Regions from separate parts of the Cytobacillus sp. FSL K6-0129 genome, predicted to be linked through region 1. Evidence: riboswitches for the same ligand, from Rfam matches in the RefSeq annotation. Region 1 holds a riboswitch; each other region holds the start of a gene.
What was found. Region 1 has a riboswitch for lysine ahead of MHI57_RS10995 (Na+/H+ antiporter NhaC family protein). Riboswitches for the same ligand answer to the same signal wherever they lie in the genome.
Positions count from the first base shown of each region.

Region 2: it holds a riboswitch for lysine, as region 1 does, so the genes downstream of both, MHI57_RS14405 (transporter substrate-binding domain-containing protein) here and MHI57_RS10995 (Na+/H+ antiporter NhaC family protein) in region 1, are expected to answer to the same signal.
Region 3: it holds a riboswitch for lysine, as region 1 does, so the genes downstream of both, MHI57_RS08545 (aspartate kinase) here and MHI57_RS10995 (Na+/H+ antiporter NhaC family protein) in region 1, are expected to answer to the same signal.

Region 1 covers NZ_JBBOXM010000001.1:2,203,119-2,209,090, reverse strand. The annotation lists gene MHI57_RS11010 (iron ABC transporter permease) at 1-1,565, shown strand, start outside; gene MHI57_RS11005 (DUF72 domain-containing protein) at 1,889-2,734, shown strand; gene MHI57_RS11000 (YunC family protein) at 2,796-3,098, shown strand; lysine riboswitch at 3,223-3,407, shown strand; gene MHI57_RS10995 (Na+/H+ antiporter NhaC family protein) at 3,580-5,151, shown strand; gene MHI57_RS10990 (ABC transporter substrate-binding protein) at 5,631-5,972, shown strand, end outside.
Region 2 covers NZ_JBBOXM010000001.1:2,894,387-2,900,358, reverse strand. The annotation lists gene MHI57_RS14420 (sulfite exporter TauE/SafE family protein) at 1-591, shown strand, start outside; gene MHI57_RS14415 (ketopantoate reductase family protein) at 676-1,722, opposite strand; gene MHI57_RS14410 (methyl-accepting chemotaxis protein) at 1,866-3,353, shown strand; lysine riboswitch at 3,484-3,668, shown strand; gene MHI57_RS14405 (transporter substrate-binding domain-containing protein) at 3,798-4,643, shown strand; gene MHI57_RS14400 (amino acid ABC transporter permease) at 4,826-5,584, shown strand; gene MHI57_RS14395 (amino acid ABC transporter ATP-binding protein) at 5,609-5,972, shown strand, end outside.
Region 3 covers NZ_JBBOXM010000001.1:1,735,671-1,741,642, forward strand. The annotation lists gene sdhA (succinate dehydrogenase flavoprotein subunit) at 1-590, opposite strand, end outside; gene MHI57_RS08535 (succinate dehydrogenase cytochrome b558 subunit) at 663-1,271, opposite strand; gene MHI57_RS08540 (YslB family protein) at 1,719-2,195, shown strand; gene MHI57_RS08545 (aspartate kinase) at 2,293-3,522, opposite strand; lysine riboswitch at 3,677-3,857, opposite strand; gene uvrC (excinuclease ABC subunit UvrC) at 3,927-5,699, opposite strand; gene trxA (thioredoxin) at 5,842-5,972, opposite strand, start outside.

The DNA of each region.
Region 1 (5,972 bases):
GAATCGCATTAACTGGATTGATAGTAACAATGTTGTTTTCTTCATTTACTAGTGCCCTGCAGCTTTTATATGAAAATGAAGTGTCCGGGTTATTTTTATGGGGAGCGGGAACATTGTTACAGCTTGATTGGAGTGGCGTTCAATTTGCTTTGCCATGGGTTCTCTTCACTCTTCTTTTTGCCTTTATAATAGGTCATCGTTTTGACGCTTTACTGTTGGGGGAAGATGTAGCTGTAGGATTAGGACAAAATGTGATGATAAGTAAATTAATAGGTTGGGGCATTGCAATTATATTAGCTGCTGTCTCTGTTACAGTAGTAGGCCCAATTGGCTTTGTTGGTATTATGGCTCCACATATTGTTCGTTTAATGGGATTTAGAAAGCATCGATCCATGCTAATAGGAAATATAGTGGTCGGTGCAGGCTTACTCATATGTGCTGACATCTTTGTTCGTATGATATCTAGTATGTCTGAGTTACCTGTAGGAGCAATGACGGCCATTATAGGAGCACCTTGGTTAGTCTATTTAGCCTTAAAGATAAGTAGGAAAACGAGAACTGCTGGAGGAGCATTAGAGGGGAAAGTGCGAATTAAGCATGTTAAAAGATTTTATGTCCTCATATCTCTCGCCGTTCTTGGATTAGTAGGGTTTAGCCTTTCGTTTGGGGGAACAAGTTTCACTAGTCTTTTAGAATTGCCAAGAGAATTGATGTATAATACCTTCGTTTGGGATTTTCGCTTGCCTCGAGTGGTTGTCAGCTTCGGAATTGGTATGATGATGGCGGCTAGCGGTTTAATGATGCAGACTGTTTTACGAAACCCACTTGCTGACGCTTCTGTTTTAGGTGTGACTTCAGGTGCAAGTGTAGTGGCGATGTTGGTTCTCATTGTTTTTCCACAAGCCCCCTTTGTCCTTATTCCAATTGGTGCATTAATTGGTGCACTTATCACAATGGGAATTGTATTGTTTATTAGTGCGCGGAGCGGTTATCAACCGATGATTCTATTATTAATGGGTGTTGCTGTATCCGCGGTAGGTTCTGCTATTATACAGGTTTTATTAGTACGTGCGAACCTTCATGCATCACAAGCTTTAACATGGCTTGCTGGTAGCACCTATGGGACAAGCTGGAGTGATCTAGTAATTGTGATGATAACATCGTTACTACTATTTCCGGTTATTCTCTATATGGCCAATACATTCGAGATCTTATCATTGAGTGATGAACTATCCATTGGTTTAGGTGTGAAAACAAGTAAAATGCGTATGTTTATGATTATACTAGCTGTTATGTTGTCAAGCATCAGTGTATCAGTGGTTGGGGCAATTGGGTTTATCGGTTTACTAGCTCCACATATTGCTAGACAACTGGTCGGTCCGAAGCTACTACAATTACTGCCATTAACCATAGTAATTGGCGGGATTTTACTTATTTCAGCTGATTTTCTTGGAAGAGTCGTTTTAGCTCCGAAAGAAATACCTGCTGGAATAATTGTTTCTTTAATTGGTGCACCATACTTACTTTATTTATTGAAAAAAACGAACAAAATCAAAGCGAGTTAACCTGTTTAATAAAAAATAATCTGAACAATGGTTCGGGTTATTTTTTTTTCTTTTTAACTCATAGTAAAAAACGAATATTTGATTTATACCATTTCCATAAGTTACTTTTTCTATATGCTTTTCCTTATTACTGTGTAAGGGTTCCTTTTTCGATACCGATGAACAATCACAAAATAAGAAAATGGGCCAATGAAATGTTCTAAGAATCTTCTTTTCTGTTTTGACTGATTCTTTTTCACTTATTTCATTGCCCTTCTTGTTTATGGTTATATCCTTTAGGTAAAATAATCAGTATGAAGATTATTGGTAGATGAGGTGATGGAATGATTAGGATTGGTTTAACTGGATGGGGAGATCATGACAGCCTATATACGGAGCGTATATCTAACCGAGATAAACTATTAGAATATGGCGCTCATTTTCCAACAGTTGAGGTAGACGCTTCCTTTTATGCCGTACAGCCAGAAAGGAACGGGGAAAAGTGGGTGAGGGAAACGCCTGCTTCATTTAAATTTGTTGTGAAAGCTTATCAGGGGATGACGGGGCATCAAAGGGGGGAGATTCCTTTTGAGACAAAGGAAGAAATGTTTGCTGCTTTTAAAGCGTCGCTTGCCCCTTATATAAGAGAAAATAAGTTAGCGATGGTCCTATTTCAATTTCCACCGTGGTTTAATTGTAAAAAGGAAAACGTGCAATATTTACGCTGGTGTAAACAGCAAATGGGAGAAATACCATGTGCTGTTGAATTTCGTCATCAGTCTTGGTATCAAGATGCGTTTATAGAAGGTACTTTAAATTTTATCAAGGAAGAGAAATGGATACATACCGTTTGTGATGAACCACAAGCAGGGGAGGGGTCTGTTCCAATTGTGATGCATACTTGCGGTAATCCAATTGTACTAGTCCGCTTGCACGGTCGTAATGTTCATGGATGGCAAAATAAAAAACAACCAAATTGGCGTGAAGTTCGCTATCTATACCGTTATAATCACCAGGAATTATTGGAGTGGGCAGAGCGATTAAAGCAATTACAAAAAGAGGCGAAGGAGGTCTATGTACTATTTAATAATAATTCTGGTGGTGACGCAGCGGATAATGCGAAGGAAATTCTAGAAATATTAGGAATTGAATATGAGGGATTAGCTCCAAAACAACTCGGTTTATTTTAACTAATGAGTACACCGAATCTCTACCTATAACATAAATTGTTAAAGGGAAGGGGGGACGGTCATGGTTGAATTAAAGCCTGTTATTTTGGATGGTCATACGTTTATGACTGTATCCGTTGAGCTGCCAAAAACTAATTTGTTAGTCGTATCAAATGATAAAGGATATATCATGTGTGGTGCATTAGACGTTGCGTTATTAAATGAAAAATTAAAAGATCGCCATGTCATTGCTGGTAGAGCAGTAGGGGTAAAAACGATTCAACAGCTAATAGATGCACCACTTGAATCAGTCACTTTTGCTGCAGAGGAATTAGGCATTAAAAATGGGATGATCGGTAGAGAAGCGCTATTAAGAATGGTATAGGTTATAGTATCCTACTATATCTTAAAAATAATAAATTTATGAATATTTTAGGTTTTGATAGAGTTTTGCATAAATAATTATATTTTGATATAATGTATAACAATTGAATAATGCCTTATCAATCCGATGGGGTAGAGGCGCAAATCATCATTAGTAATCAATGTGAGGATGACAACAGTGAACTTTGATAAAAGGGAGATTTGCCGAAGCAAATAGGTACGTCAATATTTATTTGTTGGGGTTGCTCTTAATAGGAGTAACACTGTCATTATGGAGGTATATTAACCATAATGGGGAGCTACAGTCGTGATGGAGAATAACGTTACTTCTTGAAGGGTAATGATAGAATCTCTATCGTTACTCTTTTTTTATTATCAATTAAGGATCAAAGAAAAGTGGAGGATACCTTTCTCTGATCGTTAATTGATATGAGACGCATTCGTTCATGTCTATAGCTCCTATACTAATAGGAGGTCTTTTTATGACAGGTACATTTATTTCTGTGCTGCCACCTTTGGTAGCGATGCTTTTGGTTATACTAACAAAAAGGGTGATTCTCTCCCTTGGTTTAGGGGCGTTAACAGCAGCTATCATAATTGGAGGATATCAACCGCTAGATACGCTACAAATATTTTTCTCGTCGTTTATAGCACTTTTTATAACAGATGAAGGGTTAAATACTTGGAATATATTCATTCTATTATTCTTACTTATTCTTGGTAGCATTACTGCATTTATTTCACTATCGGGTGGTAGTCGTGCCTTTGGTGAATGGGCAATGAAGCGTGTGAAAACGAGAGTGGGTGCACAGTTATTAACCGTAGTTTTAGGTATGATTTTGTTTATAGATGATTATTTTAATGCGCTAACAGTTGGACAGGTATCTCGACCTGTTACCGATCGACAAAAAGTATCACGTGTAAAGCTTGCTTATTTAATTGATTCAACATCCGCACCTTTATGTGTTATTTCGCCTATATCAAGTTGGGGAGCATCAATTATCGCCTTAATTGGCTCGATTTTAGTGTCTCATAAAATAACTGATTATAGTGCTTTCTCTGCTTTCATGCAAATCATTCCGTTAAATTTTTATGTGTGGGCGGCAATCATAATGGTGTTTATCATTGTTGTTGGGCAAATTGACTTTGGTCCGATGAAGAAACATGAGAAACAAGCTATTGAACAAGGAATTCTATTTGATAAGAAGAAACAGTTGAAAGACGAAGTTCAAGAAGAATTACCTATTAGTACGAAAGGGACTGTTGGTCATCTTGTTTGGCCAATCATTGTTTTATTTATTGGAACAGTGAGTATGATGGCTTGGACAGGCATTAATGGTGCAGAGGGGAATGTGTCGTTAGTATCCTTATTAGAAAACACAGATGTGGCCTTATCATTAATTGTCGGAGGATTATTGAGTTTAGCTGTTGCTTACGTACAATTTGCTCAAGTATTAAAGAAAGATGATAAACTAACGAGTAATTTTTATTTGAAAGCTACATGGGTTGGGATGAAATCTATGTTTGGATCAGTATTGATCTTAATTTTTGCCTGGTTACTCGGAGATTTGATTAGTCAACTAGGTACAGGGGAGTACTTGGCTAGCGTTATTAATCAATCGAATCTGAGTCATGATTTTATCCCTGTTATCCTATTTATTATTGCGGCACTTATGGCATTTAGTACAGGTACATCTTGGGGATCATTTGGCATTCTTCTTCCAATAGCTGGTGATATTGCTGTAGCTACAGATATATCCTTGCTGATTCCTGCAATGGCAGCTGTACTTGGAGGTGCAGTATTCGGAGATCATGCTTCACCGATTTCTGATACTTCTATTTTATCCGCCACAGGTGCAGGGAGTAATTTGATTGACCATGTCATTACACAGTTTCCTTATGCCTTTACAGCAGCTGTTGCTGCGGCCATCTCTTATATCATTTTGGGTGTAAGTGGAAGTGTAATCATTGCATTAGCTGCTTTGATTGTTATGATGGCGGGGATTTTCCTTGTTGTTAAAATGTTCGGTACAAAAACCGAGAAGATGATATAATAATTCTTTTGAACAATATAGGAAGGAGGAATGAACTCGTCGGTTCATTCCTCTTTTTCTATCCTACAAGTCTAAAATCACTACATAAGCAAAGTTATTTTACTTTATATAAAAGTAGCTAGTTATTTTTAATTGCTAATTATTAACAATTAACTGAACTACATTATACCTATCTACTATTAATTATTTTATGAATATAATGATAGAGTTTTACAAACAAAACATAGTAAAGAGAAACCCTTTAACGCTCTAAACTATTAATAGATTTCTAAATATTAATATTATTCACAAAGATTGTTTTGACAGATGAATAAAATGATACTATACTATTTTTAGATTTATAGCAATTATCAGAAAAATATTACATTTTGGTTATTTTAGTCTACTTTTTTTGTGTGGTATCTTTTCTTGTGGGGTTTATATGGGGGATTTGAACCATGCTCTTAGTTGTTGGAATAATCAAAAAAAGGGGGATCATTATGTTATTTAAAAAGAGAATGACCGCTGTTCTTTTAGCTTCTACCATAGGAGCTGCAGGTTTCCTTGCTGGCTGTGGTAGTGATAGTGCAGGTGGTGGTGAGTCTGGTGATACTGTCAAGATAGGTGCCAACCTAGAACTTTCTGGTGCAGTTGCCTCATATGGTGAAGGAATTGCTGAAGGAATCGAATTGGCTGTGGATGAAATTAATAAAGATGGTGGAATCGACGGTAAAGAGATAGAAATTGTAAAAGTAGATAATAAATCGGATGCAGCAGAAGCAACCAATGCAGCTATTAAATTAACGGAAAATGATGATGTCGTAGCTATTATTGGGTCTGCT
Region 2 (5,972 bases), 690 kb from region 1:
ATCAACTTAATCTTATCTTTGTTTATTTCGATTGTCATGATAGGGAAAGTCAAGGTCGATGTTGATCAAAAAGTGTTAAAACGACTCATCATCGGCAGTATTTTTGGTTTACCTATAGGGATGGTCATTTTTCTTTGGTTACCGCTTAACTGGCTAAAACTAGGGATAGGTATTCTAATCTTGGTTTTGACTGTGTTGATGATTGCTCAATTAAAGATGAAGCAAACGAGAAATAGAGATTATGGCGCTGGTGGGCTATCTGGAACATTAACGACAAGTATTGGTATGCCTGGTCCGCCGTTATTATTGTATTTCTCGGGAACCAAAACGAATATGGAAATTCTCAGAGGAACGACAATTGCTTTTTATTTATATATCTATGTAATCAGTCTGGCTATCCAAATGGTTGTCGCCGGTACTACACAAACAGTTTGGCTCGCTAGTTTGGTTGGAGCTCCTGTGGCACTAATTGGTATATTTTTAGGACAATTACTATTTAAAGTCATGAGCCAAAAGTTTTTCTCAATTATTTCCTACTTCATCCTTTTATTTACTGGATTATACTTATGTATTAACCAATTAATTCTCTAATTCTGCATGGGAATGAGGAAGGAAAAAAGGCTGGTGAGGGGTTTGATTTCGCACGTCTCACTCAGCCTGTCTTTCAAGTATGGATTAATGAATAGCAAATTCTTTGTTTAATAGGGACTCGAATGCTTTAATATTTTCATTAAAGTCCGGCAGTTGTTTTGTTTCTTCTGCTTGTTTGATCATGCTTGTGACAAGGTCATTTACTGGAGTAGATACTTGTAGGGCGTTCCCTTTTGTTGAAATGTAACCATTAATATAGTCGACTTCTGTTTGTAATCCTTTTTCTAAATCTTGTAGCATACTAGCTTTGAGCAGTGCTTGAGGACCAAATGCTTGTTTAGCAACTTGGATGACCATAGGTAGATTGCTCTTGTCTTCGTTAATAGAGAAGATTCCAACATTTACACCAGCTAGTTCGCTAAATTGAATGTTATTCGCGTAACCAACTTTTAACGTTTCATCAGCTAACATCACTGCACTTGTGACAGCTGCCTCGTTATTCAAAATATCTCCATATGTACAACCTAGTGCTGCCGACATACCACTCATCGCTACATTAACAAGAAGTTTGGACCATTTTGTACCGATTAGATTATTTGAAACGATTGTGCCACCGACATCTTCAAGAACGGTTTTTACTAGGTTCACGCGGTCAGTAATCTGTCCGTCTAACTCACCAATTTGAAAAGCGTGAGCAGAGAATGCCTCTTTGTCTGATGTTAATTGTGATACACCTGGTTTTACCCAAGTAGCACCAAACTCTACAGAACCACAAATAATGATGGATGAACCAAGTGATTCTACTAAACTTTCTTCTGGAACACCATTTTGTAAAGAGAGTAATATACTTGCTTCGTTCATATGCGCTTGAAGTTGTAGGAGCACTGATTTATTGTATACTTGCTTTGTTAAAAGTAAGACAAGGTCATAAATGCCAGTCATTTCATGTGGCGTGATGGCTTTCACAGAAGCCTGCAAGTTTACAGTCCCCACAACTGTTGCGCCGTTACTGTTTAAGGCATTAATATGGTCAGTATTTACATCGATGCATTCCACATGATGTGCCCCTTTTGATAAGTGTGCCCCAATAATCGTCCCTAAAGATCCTGTTCCCATGATAGCAATTCTCATTATGCATCCTCCTAAAATATTTAGTTGTAAAGCACTAACATAAAAGTTAATCATACCGAAATAAATAATAGAAATAAAAGAAAAAAAACCCAAATAATAGGCTTAAAGTCCTTGTTTTTGGATTAAATTAGGAGGAAAAATAATTGGGTACGCAAAAGAATGAATTATTAAGAGTTCATAAAGTGAATATGTGGGGATTGATGACATTAGCTGTTTTATTAGTCTTACCTATTGTTATTGACCGGGGTTTGAGCGATACAATTGTCATTATGTGTGCTGGGATTTCTGTCATTGTCATGGCTATTGTTCTGTATTTTTTGCGTATCAATGATTACGTAAAGGGCTTTTTATATGCTGCTATACCAAACCTCATTGTGATGATGCTCTTTTTTGTGGACGGATATGCATTGAATAAGCATTATATTTTATTCTTAACGATTGCAATGGTGGTGCTATATTTTAAGAAAGAAATGATTGTTGCTTTTTCTGTATTCTATAATGTTAGTTTTATTGCTACCTACTTTATAATTGGCCATCAGTTATTAGGAGAAAGTAATAGTGTCCGGAGTATTTTTACTATTATTCTTGTCGCCAACGGGATTTTGTACTTATTTTATTTATTAGCTAGTTGGGGTAGGGAATTAATTGACCAAGCAGAGCAAAAAGAAACGGAGTCAAAGGACCTCCTCATACAGTTGCAAGACACCTTTGGTTCAATAGATAAAGGTACAGTGACTCTAGAAAATCATATTGGACTTTTTAAGCAAAATATTGAAACGATACATGAGTCAAGTCAACAAGTATTAGAAGCTGCTCAACAGATGGCTACAAGTATTCAAGAAGAAGCGAACAGCTTAAATATTGTCAATGATTCTATGAGTCAGTCTTTACAAAATACAAAAGAATCTGTTGCCATTTCAGAAGGTGTCGTAGAAAAGTCGGAGAATATGAATGAGAAAGTACAAGATGGTTTAAATAAGATAGTCGATGTTACATCGCATATGAATACTGTAAATACAACGATTAGTGTGACAGCATCGACGGTATCAGATGTTCATTCAAGTATGGAACAAGTGAATAAATTATTAGCAGGCATTAAACAAATTGCCGATCAAACTAATTTACTCGCATTAAATGCAGCAATTGAATCAGCAAGAGCCGGAGAGCATGGGCGAGGGTTTGCGGTCGTTGCAGATGAAGTAAGGAAGTTAGCTGAGCAAAGTGCTGAAATCACGGTGGCGATCTCTGAAGTGACGAATACTCTTTTCACTCAGTCTCTTGAAGCACGTAAAAGCTCTCTTGAAGGGGAAGGTGCTGTAAAGCAGGGACAAGCACTTCTAACAGAGATATCTGCCTTTTTCAACGAGATACAAACATCATTACAAGAAAACAACTTAGAGTTAGTGAGAGGTGTCAATGAAGTTTCCGCTGCCACAGAAAAATTTGAACAAATTCAAGAGCAGATTGAAAATATGGCAAATATATCAGAGGAGAACGCCGCAGCTACAGAGGAAATCGTTGCTATCATAGAAGATGAACATGAGATGGTGTCAAACGTAAATCATTCGGTAGCGGATATTAATCGTTTGAGCATACAGTTAAAAGAGTTAGCTTCAAGCCAACAAGCTTAACATTGGTAATTATGCTCTAATCAAAAGGTTGTGCGAAAAAAGGACCAATTTTCCATAGAGTTTATATTGACAGACGCTATTAAACTATTGTAGCCTAATAGATATCAAATTGAATAAACCTCACTTTTTCTGGTGGGGTAGAGGCGCGGTATTTAACAGTCTTTAGTAGAGTGATAAGGCATGATGAGACTAAAGAGAAGGAAATATCGCCGAAATGTGCTATACCCGTTTGTATAGCATGTTGGGTCTGCAGTGAATAATTGCAGGACTGTCTTAATAAATTTACCCGATTTATTAAGGTGCACTATCTCTAAAATGGGAAAAGTAGAGGATTTAGGCGGAAGAATAACAAGGACCTGAGTTCATCTCAGGTCTTTTTTTGTTATTCTTTTTCTTAATTCGGAATAGTTTAATTAGTAGAAAAATATATTAGGGGGAATAGAGATGAAAAAGAGATTTGCTTTACTAGCTATGGCTTTAGTACTGAGTATGTTTCTAGCTGCTTGTGGTTCAAATGATGAGGCTGAAGGAAGCACAGGTTCAGGTGGAGAAGATAAAGACGTTTTTCGCGTAGGACTAGAGGCGGGTTATGCGCCATTTAACTGGACGCAAATGGATGATAGCAATGGCGCAGTAGCAATTGAAGGTAATTCAGAGTTTGCAGGCGGTTACGATGTTGAGATTGCGAAGAAGATAGCAGAAGGTTTAGGAAAAGAGTTAGTAATTGTGAAAACAAAATGGGATGGATTAGTACCATCATTAAGTTCAGATAAAATTGACGCTATTATTGCTGGTATGTCACCAACAGCAGAACGAAAAGAAACGATTGATTTTTCCGATAACTATTACGAATCTGATTTAGTCATGGTAGTGAAAAAAGGTGGCGATTACGAAAATGCCACATCCATTCAAGACTTCAGTGGGGCAAAGGTTACTGCCCAATTAAATACATTTCATTATTCAGTAATTGATCAAATTGACGGCGTACAACAGCAAACAGCTATGGAGAGCTTCCCTGCTATGCGTGTTGCATTAGAGTCTGGAATTATTGACGGCTATGTTTCTGAACGTCCGGAAGGTGTAAGTGCTTCAGCTGCTAATGATAACTTTGCGATGGTTGAATTTACTGAAGGATTTGAGACAAGTGAAGAAGATACTGCCATTGCAGTAGGGGTGAAAAAAGGTAGCGAATTAACAGATAAAATCAATGAAATCCTTGCAGATATTTCTGAAGAAGAGCAAAAAGAATTAATGGATGCTGCTATTGAGAATCAGCCAGCGGCAGAATAACTAAATGAGCCGGCTGCATGAGATGTAGCCGGTTTTATATCGAGAAGAAGGTTAGGAGAGACATGAGAAATAAACAACTAGGGTAGCGCATCCTCTCCGTCGTATTAAACCTTTGAAGCGCAAATCCTTAGCAGATTGATTGGTAATGGCCAATCATGATGAGAGAAAAGGAGATCATTGTTATGAGTATAGAATGGATTATTCGCATCGTTGTCGAATATTGGCCAATGTTTTTACGAGGCGCCGGTGTGACATTAGTCATTGCCTTAATTGGTACCGTTTTCGGTGCCCTAATTGGTTTGTTGTCAGGCATTCTTCGAACAATACCAATACCTGAGAATGGTCCTAAACGGTTGTTATTAAAAATAGTGAATTTCTTGTTATCTGCTTATATTGAATTCTTTAGAGGCACACCAATGATTGTACAGGCAATGGTTATTTTTTACGGGGCAGCAATGGCCTTTGGCTATCAAATGGATCCGCTCATTGCTGGTATCGTTATTGTTTCCATTAACACGGGTGCTTATATGGCTGAGATTGTTCGTGGAGGGATTATTTCTGTCGACCCAGGTCAATATGAGGCAGCCCAAGCCATTGGGATGAACCATTTGCAAACAATGATGAATGTTGTTTTACCTCAGGTCATTCGAAACATTCTTCCAGCTACAGGTAATCAATTTATCATTAATATAAAAGATACTGCCGTGTTAAGCGTGATTTCTATATCTGAATTATTTTTCCAAACGAATTCAATTGCAGGGAATAATTTCCGCTACTTTGAGTCATTCTTTGTTGTTTGTATTATTTATTTCGTTATGACTTATACCGTTACATTAATTCTACGCTATATTGAAAGAAGAATGGATGGACCGGAAAATTACGTCGTTGCAGGTGAAATGGATACGGCAGAAGATATCAAAAGAAAAACAACAGGAGCATAGGTGGCGGAAAGGAGAGTTGGAAAAGTGAATACAGTTGTTGATATTCAAGGGTTAAGTAAGTCTTTTGGTAGTCATGAAGTATTAAAAGATATTAACTTCTCAGTGAATAAAGGAGAAGTAGTTACAATCATCGGCTCATCAGGGTCTGGGAAATCGACCCTATTAAGATGTGTCAATCTATTAGAAAAACCAAGTGGTGGACAAATTATCTATAACGGTGAAAATATCCTCGACGATAAACATAATGTCCATCAATATCGTAAAAATCTCGGCATGGTTTTTCAATCTTTTAATCTATTTAATAACCATAATGTATTGGGAAATTGTGTTGTTGGGCAAATAAAAGTATTAAAGCGTTCAAAAGAGGAAGCAGAAAAAATCGCGAAGA
Region 3 (5,972 bases), 470 kb from region 1:
CCAGAAGCCATAATGACAGCATCTGCTGCGAATGATTGGATTTCCATTGTTTGTAGGTTTTGCGCTACTACCCCGCGACAAACTCCGTCATCATCAATGACAGTTCCCAAGAACTCCCAACCCTCATATTTTGTTACTAACCCTGCTACTTCGTGACGACGCACTTGCTCATCCAATGCATAAAGCAATTGTTGACCTGTTGTCGCACCAGCAAAAGCAGTACGGTGATGCTGTGTTCCGCCAAAGCGTCTAAAATCTAATAACCCTTCAGGTGTACGGTTGAACATAACACCCATACGGTCGAATAAGTGAATAATTCCAGGTGCTGCTTCTGCCATTGCCTTAACTGGAGGTTGGTTAGCTAAGAAGTCACCACCATAAATTGTATCATCAAAGTGAATCCAAGGAGAATCCCCTTCACCTTTTGTATTTACTGCTCCGTTAATACCACCTTGGGCACAAACAGAGTGAGAACGTTTAACCGGCACTAAAGAAAATAATTCTACTTGTCCGCCAGCTTCAGCAATTTTAACAGTTGCCATCAATCCGGCTAATCCGCCACCGACAACAATAACCTTTCCTTTACCCATATCTGACTCACTCCCTTAATACTAATACCTCTAAAAAAAACCGAACAAATTATAGAAAAATGTATGTATTCATTACACGAAAGCAAAAATAGCACGAATACCTACAATTGATAATGCGATAAAAATGACTAAAGTTACATAAGTTGAAATCAATTGTGATCTAGGAGATACTGTAATTCCCCAGCTTACCATGAAGGACCATAAACCATTTGCAAAGTGGAAAATTGCAGATAATACACCAACGATGTAAAATGCTAACATGAATGGGCTAGACAAAATATCAGCCATCATATCATAATTTACTTCGGCACCGAACATTGCTGCAATACGAGTCTCCCAAACATGCCAAACGATGAAAATCAATGTAATTACACCGGTTACACGTTGAACTAAGAACATCCAGTTTCGGAAAAATCCGAATCTTGAAGTGTTATTTTTTGCTGTAAACGCAATGTAAAGACCGTAAATTGCATGATATAACAAAGGTAAGAAAATAATAAATATTTCTAGGAAATATCTAAAAGGAAGACTTTCCATGAAATGTGATGCGCTATTAAATGCCTCTTCTCCCCTAGTTGCAAAATGGTTCACTACTAAGTGTTGGATCAGAAAGACCCCAACAGGTATAACTCCAAGTAATGAATGCAATCTGCGATTTAAAAACTCTCGATTACCCGCCATAAGTTTACCCCCTTGAATTTGTAGCATGACACGCTGAATATGTACATAACAAATCCTTCGCATCACTAAGAAAATGCAAATCATTTTCAAAACATTTATATGACATGTCCATTTTACTCCCATCGCCCATTAGCGTCAAGAAAACGGATACAGATTTTGTCGATATTACGAAAATTTTTTCTATTCTAGTTTCACTCAAAAAACCAATGATATAGTTTTTTCAACCCTATTTGGCGGTATATTAAAATAGCTTAAATCACGCAATAATATTCATATTTTACGCATAAAAATGCATTTACATTAGATTATTATTAGTGTTAAGATTATTCCCATAATTTACACCAGTTTTACAAACTAAAAATTTTTCCCTTTTCACTGTACGTATTCGTTTTTTCCAAGTAAATTGTATATATTAGACTTTATGAAAGAGGGGAGATTTAGCATAATATGCCATCTCAAGAAGCCCAAATAGAACAAACCGAAAACATGGCAGAATCAATTGAACCAAACAAAGAAATGATTTCATCCTTTGGCTATGAATTAATTAGAGAAGAACTTTTACATGATTTACTAGGTAAAGACGCACCAGATATCTTATACTGGGCAGGCAAGAGACTAGCACGTAAATATCCTCTTCAAACAGAAGAAGACTTATTCAGCTTCTTTGTCGAGGCTGGTTGGGGAAAATTAACGAAAAACCTCGAAAACAAAAAAGAAATCGAATACGAGTTAACAAGTGAAGTCATTCAAAAGCGCTGTAAAGAAAATGCTCACGCAACATTCCAATTAGAAGCTGGTTTTATTGCTCAACAAATCGAACAGAAAAAAGAAGTGATTTGCGAAACATTCGAGCACCCACGTAAAAAAGGTGGAAAGGTCCTCTTCACAGTCAAATGGGATAAAAAGGACTTTATCCACACCTAATAAATATACCCAACAGTAAAAAAAATCCAAACATCATTCTTTTTAAGGCGTTTAAATGGTGTTTGGATTTTCCTATCTTATACTACTGCTAGCTCATTTAATTTTTTATTAAATCCCCAGCTAAATTAAACGTTTGATGTAAAGCTTGAGCAGCATTTAACATATGCGCTTGGTCGATCACAGCCGAGACCTTTATTTCAGATGTACTGACCATCTTTACAACGATGTTATTAGCAGCTAATACATTAAACATCTCAGCTGCTACTCCAGGATTTGAAATCATTCCTGAACCGACAATCGAGATTTTCGCCAATTGTGATTCCCATTCAATCTGATCATAACTTAATGCTTCTCGATTTTTTTCTAGTATTTTTACAGTCTCTGTAAGATCTTGGTTTTTAATTGAAAAAGATAAGCCTGATGATTTATCATCTGTAATACTTTGTATAATAATATCAACATTTATATGTTCTTTCGCCAAGAGTGAAAAGATGGATGAAAGGCTTATTAAAGGGTCTTTAATCCCTAGTACAGATACCCTTGTAATATCATCTTCAAAAGCAACCCCTCTAACAACTAAGTTCTCTTCCATTTCCGCAACCTCCTCTATAATTGTACCTTCTTCTCGTTCCATACTAGAACGTACTTCAAGCTTTACATTGTAATTTTTTGCAAACTCAACTGCTCTTGGATGTAGAACGCCTGCACCAAGATTAGCTAATTCAAGCATTTCATCGTATGAGATAGATGGAAGCTTTCTTGCATTTTTTATATAGCGTGGATCAGTTGTGAATACACCTGTTACATCGGTGTATATATCACATTTGTCCGCTTTTAATACTGCTGCAAGAGCTACGGCTGTTGTATCAGAGCCACCCCGACCTAATGTCGTTATTTGGCCAGTCTCACTTAAACCTTGAAAACCCGCTACGATAACAATTCTCCCTTTCTTTAACTCTTGTGAAACAGGTTTTGTGTCAATATCAGTGATTCTTGCGTCACCATGTACTGATTCCGTTTTAATCCCTGCTTGCCAGCCCGTATAGGAAGTTGCCTCATAACCTTTTGAATTTAGTGCAATTGTTAATAAAGAGATCGTAACTTGCTCACCTGTAGATAACAACATATCCATTTCTCTCTTACTCGGAGCGGGTGATAATTCTTTTGCCATACCAACTAATTGATCAGTCGTTTTGCCCATAGCCGACACAACAACAACGATATCATTACCATTATTTTTTTCTTCAATGACACGGTTGGCTACATTTTGAATATGATCAACCGAGCCTACGGAGGTTCCACCAAATTTTTGTACAATTAAGCCCACTTTTCTCCCCTACTTTCAAGTCATTCGTTTTTATTCCCTGCCGCCTGTATGTACAACCAACACATTTCTACCCATATTCGGCATAAAAAAAAGCAATGAGATGAAACCCATCCCATTGCTGTGTAGTCAAACGTATGAACAATCTACGTACACACAGTGAGATAGCCCTCCAAGACAGATAGTCTTGACAATCCTGCATTTATTCAATGCAGAACCAGCGAAGAAAATATTGAGTCTTTCTTCACTTCGGCGAATATTCCCTTTCAAAGTCCTTCAAACGAAGCTCAATCTTCTAAGGAACTTTTACTAATGAAACTCGCACCTCTACCTTCACTTTCAAGTTAAAAAGTGATTTGATATAAAGTTAAAAACACTATACCATATTTGTTTTTTTCAGACAATGTCTATTCATGTAACTTTTCATAAAGTTCTTGTGCAACTTTTAATGGTAAGCCAGATTCCCTAAGGTCTTCTACACTAGCTGATTTCATTTTTTTTACAGAACCAAAATCTTTTAATAACTGCTTTTTTCTTTTTTCCCCAATACCATCAATTTCATCAAGAAGTGACTGAAATGCACTCTTTCCACGAACTTGTCTATGAAATGTAATCGCAAATCGATGCACTTCATCTTGAATACGTTGTAATAAATAAAATTCCTGGCTATTTCGAGCGAGGGGAATGATCATTAATGGATTTCCATAAAGAAGTTGAGATGTTTTATGCTTATCATCTTTGACTAATCCTGCTAGTGGAATATCTAAACCGAGTTCATTCTCAAGCACATCTCGAACGACTTCAACATGTCCTTTTCCACCATCAATGATAATTAAATCAGGTAGGGGTAGCCCTTCTTTTAAAACCCGGCTATATCTCCGTCTCGTCACTTCCCTCATAGATTCATAATCATCTGGTCCTTTAACTGACTTAATCTTATATTTCCGATACTCCCTTTTTGCAGGCTTACCATCGATAAAGACAATCATTGCTGAGACAGCATCGGTACCCTGGATATTGGAGTTATCAAAAGCTTCAATGCGATAGGGTGTGTAAATTCCTAGCTCCTCACCTAAGCTTTCTATTGCATTCACCGTTCTTTTCTCATCACGTTCAATAAGCGAGAATTTTTCTTTTAAAGCAATCTTTGCATTTTTATAGGCAAGTTTCACTAGTTCTTTTTTTCTCCCTCTTTGAGGAATAAATATTTTTACATCCAAAAGCTGCTCAGCCATCGTCACATCAACAGAGTCTGGCAAGTAAATTTCCTTTGGTTTAAAATGATTAGCTTGTTCATAAAAACGGCCGAGATAGGTGAGCATCTCTTCTTCAGGCTCATTATAGATTGGAAACATAGATACATCTCTTTCAATAAGTTTCCCTTGCCTAATAAAAAATACTTGTACACACATCCAACCCTTATCAACCGCATAAGCAAACACATCTCGGTCAGTAAAATCCGTCATTGTAATCTTTTGTTTTTCCATCGTCGTTTCTATATGGATAATTTTATCTCTGAAATCCTTTGCTTTCTCAAACTCTAGCGCTGCGGACGCTTCTTCCATTTTCGTTGAAAGTTCTTTTTTGATTTCTTTATAACCACCATTTAAGAAACGAGTAATCTCATCTGTCATTTGTTTGTATGTGTCAGATTTTACTTCATTTACACAAGGAGCTAGACATTGTCCGATATGGTAGTATAGACAAACTCTATCTGGTAAGGTGTTACATTTTCTTAAAGGATAAAGGCGATCTAATAATCTTTTTGTTTCATTGGCCGCCTGCACATTTGGATATGGCCCAAAATATTTCCCTTTGTCTTTTTTTACTTTTCTCGTGGTAATTAATCTCGGATGTCTTTCATTTGTTAATTTAATAAAAGGATAACTTTTATCATCCTTTAGCATGACATTATATTTGGGATCATGCTTTTTAATTAAATTTAACTCTAATAATAACGCTTCCATATCGGAAGAGGTCACGATATATTCAAAATCGTCAATTTCATTTACAAGCCTTAATGTCTTTCCATCATGTGAACCGGTAAAATAGGACTTAACCCGATTACGAAGCACTTTCGCCTTACCGACATAAATAATTGTCCCTTGGCGATCTTTCATTAAATAACAACCTGGTTGAGCTGGTAATAAAGGTAATTTATTTTTTATATTATCATTCATAGTTAGCTGTCACATCCATACCTAAAAAGAATATCATTGCAGGAGGAAACCATACCCTTCTTACTGATTTTGCCATACTTGTACTGTAAAAAAAACCCCGATCTTCTAAAAGTAGAAGCCGGGGTTTGTTTTATGGTACTTCTTATGCACCATGTTTTTGAAGCAATTCAACTAATGCTTCTTTCGGTTGGAAACCAACCACTTTATCTACTTCTGCACCATCTTTAAACACGATGAGAGTCGGGATGCTCATAACTCCAAATTTACCAGCAG